2 regions of the Actinoplanes friuliensis DSM 7358 genome follow, and region 1 is predicted to be linked to the other one. Evidence: riboswitches for the same ligand, from Rfam matches in the RefSeq annotation. Region 1 holds a riboswitch; the other holds the start of a gene.
What was found. Region 1 has a riboswitch for thiamine pyrophosphate ahead of AFR_RS08150 (ECF transporter S component). Riboswitches for the same ligand answer to the same signal wherever they lie in the genome.

Region 1 (2,443 bases):
ATCCGCTGCTGAACGGCAGAGTCAGCAGGAACGCGAAGAGAATCTGCACGCCCGTCTGAGCTACGCGCAACTCCTGCAGCAGGTCCGCGAAGTTGCGGTCCCAGCGCTGCTTCTCCGTCTCGTGCTTCATCCGTCGTTTTTCGGCGGCCATCGAACCTCCCCATCGGTGGCGCTGAAGGTTCCCCGGCGGGGAGAGCGTCAAACGCCGATACGCGCCAGGGTCACGTCGGCCAGAGCCTGCGGCGCCTCCTCGGGCACCCAGTGGCCGATTCCCCGCAGGGTGACAAAGCGGTAGTCGGCCGTCACCCAGGTCGCGGTGGCCAGCGCCGCGGGTCGTCCGACGACCGGGTCACCGTCGCTCCACACGTACGTGGTGGGCACAGTGATCTTGCCGACTGTGCCCAGCTGGTGACCGGTCAGCGCGCGGTACCAGTTGAGGGCGCCGGTGAGCCGGCCCGGCTCGCGCATCGCGACGGCGTACTGGCCGGCGCGCGCACCGAGCGGGCGCAGCATCTGACGCAGCACGGTCTCGTTCCCCGCCAGCAGCAGCCGCTCGGCGACCCGCGACCGGAACACTCCCATGTACGCGAACCGCAGCTTCTGCGACGGCTGGTTGCGCAGCGCAACACCGAGCCCGCGCGGGTGCGGCACCGAGATCGCGGTCAGGGTGCTGACCCGGCCGGGGTGTTTGTCGGCGAGCAGCCACCCGACCTGCGCACCCCAATCGTGCCCGACGACGTGGGCCTTCTCGACGCCCAGGGCATCGAGCACGGCGATCGCGTCGGCCGTCGGCTCGTCCAGGCGGTAGTCCGCGACGGCGGCCGGGCGGGCGCCGCGCGAGTAGCCGCGCTGGTCCAGCGCGTACGTGCGCAGGCCGGCCGCGTGCAGCCGCGGGAGGATCAGATCGAACTCGCGGTGGTCCTGAGGGAAGCCGTGCAGCAGGAGCACCGGCGGGCCATCGGCCGGGCCACCCTCGTGAACATCGAAGGTGAGCCCTCTGGCCTGGATCTGCATGTGACGCCTCCAACGCTGTCCCGTACGCCTGTCCGGTGTTAGCGTCATCGAAACACATGCAATCCGACAGGGGAGCGCACAGCGCTGAGAGTGTGGGGTGACACCCGCAGACCCTCGAACCTGATCTGGGTAATGCCAGCGCAGGGAGCTCGGTCTCTCTTCAGCCGTGCCCTGTCCGGGAGACGTCCCCGGACGGGGCGCCGCGTCTCCTCCCGGTATGAGCTGGGAGGCACACATGACAAAGTACGGCTGGCGCACGATCGACATCGTGATCGCCTCGATCATCGCGGTCACCTTCGGCGTGATCTTCTGGGCTTGGAACATCGTCTGGGGAGCCACCGAGACCGCGTTCGCCTTTTTCCCGCCCGCGCAGACGCTGCTCTACGGCGTCTGGCTGATCCCGGCCGTGCTGGCCGGACTGATCATCCGGAAGCCGGGCGCCGCGCTGTTCACCGAGACGGTGGCGGCCGTGATCTCCGCGCTGCTCGGTGCCAAGTGGGGTGCCACCGTCATCCCGCAGGGCCTGGTGCAGGGGCTCGGCGCCGAGCTGGCGTTCGCGCTGCTGTTCTACCGGTCGTGGAAGCTGCCGGCGGCCCTGCTCGCCGGTCTGCTGACCGGTGTCAGCGCGGCCGTCTTCGACTTCTTCGCCTGGAACGCCGCCACCGACCTGTGGGACTACCGCATCCCGTACGCCCTGCTCACGATCGTCAGCAGCACGATCGTCGCGGGTGTCGGCAGCTGGGCGCTGACCCGGGCCCTGGCCCCGACCGGCGTCCTGGACCGCTTCGCCGCGGGCCGCGACCGAGCCCTGGTCTGACCCATGGCCGAGGTCGTGCTGCGGGGCTTCGGCTGGCGCCACGCCGGGCGCCGGGCCTGGGCCGTCCGCGGCGTCGACCTGACCGTCTCGCACGGTGAGCGGGTGCTCCTGCTGGGTCCTTCCGGGGCCGGCAAGAGCACCCTGCTCGCCGCGCTGGCCGGCCTGCTGCCCGAGGACTCCGGCGAGTCCGAGGGCACGGTCGAGATCGACGGGCTGGAGCCGGTCAAGGCCCGCGAACGGGTCGGCATCGTCTTCCAGGATCCGCAGACGCAGCTCGTGATGGCCCGCAGCGGCGACGACGTCGCGTTCGGGTTGGAGAACAGGGGCGTTCCGGCTGCGGAGATCTGGCCACGGGTGTCCGACGCGCTCGAGCGCGTCGGTTTCCCGTACCCGATCGGCCGGAAGACCGCCGCGCTCTCCGGCGGCGAGCAGCAGAGGCTGGCCCTGGCCGGGGTTCTGGCTCTGCGGCCCGGGCTGCTGCTGCTCGACGAGCCGACCGCCAACCTCGACCCGGCCGGCGGGACCCTGATCCGCGAGGCGGTCATCCGCGCGCACGACCCGGACAGGACGCTGATCCTGGTCGAGCACCGTGTCGCGGAGGCACTCCCCCTG
Region 2 (2,443 bases), 740 kb from region 1:
GGGGCGAGCATGCCCGCGGCGGCGTACCAGGCACCGTCATCACCGCCGTCGTCGTGCACGGTCACGGCCAGCCCGCGCTGCACACACCGCCAGGCCACGGCCAGCCCGATGATCCCGCCCCCGACCACGACCACCTCACCGGCGGTCATGCGACGGCCTCGAGGAGTTCTTCGGTGGCTCGCAGCGGGTCGGTGGCGTTCATGATCGCGCCGACGACCGCCACCGCGGCGGCCCCGGCGGCACGCAGCCCGGCAGCGTTCTTGGCCGTCACCCCGCCGATGGCGACGATCGGGGTGTCCGGCACCGCGGCGGCGACCACCCCGATCGCGTCCACGCCCAGCGGATCCGGCAGCCCGGTCTTGGTCGTGGTCGCAAACGCGGGCCCCACACCGAGATACGAGGCGCCCGCCCGCCGGGCCGCCCGCGCCGCGTCCGCGTCACGGCACGTCGCGCCGAGCATCGCCGACGATCCGAGCACCCGGCGTGCCGCCGCGACGGGCAGGTCCGCGGCACCCACGTGCCCGCCGTCCGCCCCGACCGCCAGTGCGACATGAAGACGATCGTTGACCAGGCACAACACCCCGTGGGGGCGGCACAGCTCCAGCACCGCGTCGGCCAGCTCGTAGGCGTCCCGGTCGGTGACGTGGTCCTCTACGCGTACCTGGATCGCCAGCCGGTCGGTGGCACCCAGCCGGGAAGCGGCAGCGACCGCGGCCGCGACGGCGGCCAGCGGATCTTGCCCGCCGGTGATCAGATGAAGGTGCGGAAAAACAGGGCCCACCACTCGCTCCTCCCTGCGCCGGCATGATCCGGATCAGGTTCGACGGTCGGGGGCCGCGACAGCCCCCCTCTCAGCCCGGTGCACCGGACTCCCGTGGGGTTGGTTCCGCGGAGACCGTAACCCCGCGCCGGGCCCGCCGTAAACCCCCGCTTTCCCGCGCACCGCGTCCACGCTGGAACAACAGGGGAAAAGTCAGGTTGACAACAAGTGTTGTCAGGTGGTGGAGTCAGCCATGGGATACGAATTGCGGGATTTCCTCTGGGCGGAGACCCGCCGGGAGCAGCCGGACCTGCCCGAATCACCGTGGGCCGAGGGCCTGACCAGCGACGACAGACGCCAGGCGTGGCTCGCGCTGCTGGCCGCCCTCACCACCGCCGAGCGCGAGGTCGCCCGGCTGGCCACCGTCGCGGCCGAACGGGCGGCCGAGCACGGCGCCGACTACCCCGACCTGGGCGCCGCTGCAGGCATGACCCGCCAGGGCGCCCGCCGCCGCTGGCCGGGGCTCTCCCGCCGCGGCCTCCGGGGTCAGCGCACACGTATGTCCGATGTGGCCACCGACCGCCGCCTCGCCGCGGACCCGGTCAACCTCGCGGCCGACAAGGTCTAACGCACGTCCCAGACGGGCTCAGGGGTCTCGACAACTTCGCCGTCGCTCTGGAAAAGCACAAAACGATCGAAGCCGCGGGTGAACCAGCGGTCGTGGGTCACCGCGATCACGGTGCCCTCGAACGCCTGCAGGCCCTCCTCGAGCGCTTCGGCCGAGGCCAGGTCGAGGTTGTCCGTCGGCTCGTCCAGCAGCAGAACGGTCGCACCGGACAACTCCAGCAGAAGCACCAGGAAACGCGCCTGCTGGCCGCCCGAGAGTGTGCCGAAAACCTGGTCGCCCTGCGCCGCCAGCTCGTACCGGTTGAGGGCCTTCATCGCGCCCGCGCGGTCCATGCCGGAACGGTGATCGTCGCCGCGCCACAGGATCTCGACCAGGGTGCGTTTCAGCAGCTCGGGGCGGTCGTGTGTCTGCGAGAAATGCCCGGGCCGCACCCGTGCGCCGAGCCGGGCGACGCCGTTGTGCGCGACGTGGGCCAGCGGGGCGCCGTCGACCGGTTTGTTGTCCACATCGGGCGAAGTGCCACCGGCCGCGAGCAGCCGCAGGAAATGCGACTTTCCCGTGCCGTTGGCGCCGAGCACCGCGACCCGGTCGCCGTACCAGATCTCCAGGTCGAACGGGAAGGTCAGGTTCTCCAGCTCCAGGCCCGTGCACATCACCGCGCGCTTACCCGTACGCCCGCCGCGCAGGTTCATCCGCAGCGACTGCTCCTTGGGTGGCAGTGGCGGCGGACCGGCCTCCTCGAACTTCCGCAGACGCGTCTGCGCCGCCTGATAGCGCGAGGCCAGCCCGTCGTTGTACGCCGCCTTGTTCTTCAGCGTGAAAACGAGCTCCTTGATCTTCTCGTGCTCCTCGTCCCAGCGCCGCCGCAGCTCGAGCAGTCGTTCGTGGCGGTCGGAGCGGGCCTCGTGCCAGGACGCAAAACCGCCCGGATGTGTCCACGCGCTGCCACCCTCGACGGCGACGACCCGGTCGGCGGTCTGCGCCAGCAGCTCCCGGTCGTGCGACACGAAGAGCACCGACTTCGACGACTCGCGCAGCCGCGTCTCCAGCCAGCG

Region 2: linked by a shared signal. The riboswitch ahead of thiE (thiamine phosphate synthase) and the one ahead of AFR_RS08150 (ECF transporter S component) in region 1 are both predicted to bind thiamine pyrophosphate.

The regions. Positions count from the first base shown of each region.
Region 1 is NC_022657.1:1,759,624-1,762,066, reverse strand. It holds gene AFR_RS08160 (DUF6328 family protein) at 1-130, opposite strand, end outside; gene AFR_RS08155 (alpha/beta fold hydrolase) at 199-1,014, opposite strand; TPP riboswitch at 1,073-1,179, shown strand; gene AFR_RS08150 (ECF transporter S component) at 1,250-1,831, shown strand; gene AFR_RS08145 (ABC transporter ATP-binding protein) at 1,835-2,443, shown strand, end outside.
Region 2 is NC_022657.1:1,016,380-1,018,822, reverse strand. It holds gene thiO (glycine oxidase ThiO) at 1-149, opposite strand, end outside; gene thiE (thiamine phosphate synthase) at 146-754, opposite strand; TPP riboswitch at 775-886, opposite strand; gene AFR_RS47370 (hypothetical protein) at 1,014-1,388, shown strand; gene AFR_RS04735 (ABC-F family ATP-binding cassette domain-containing protein) at 1,385-2,443, opposite strand, start outside.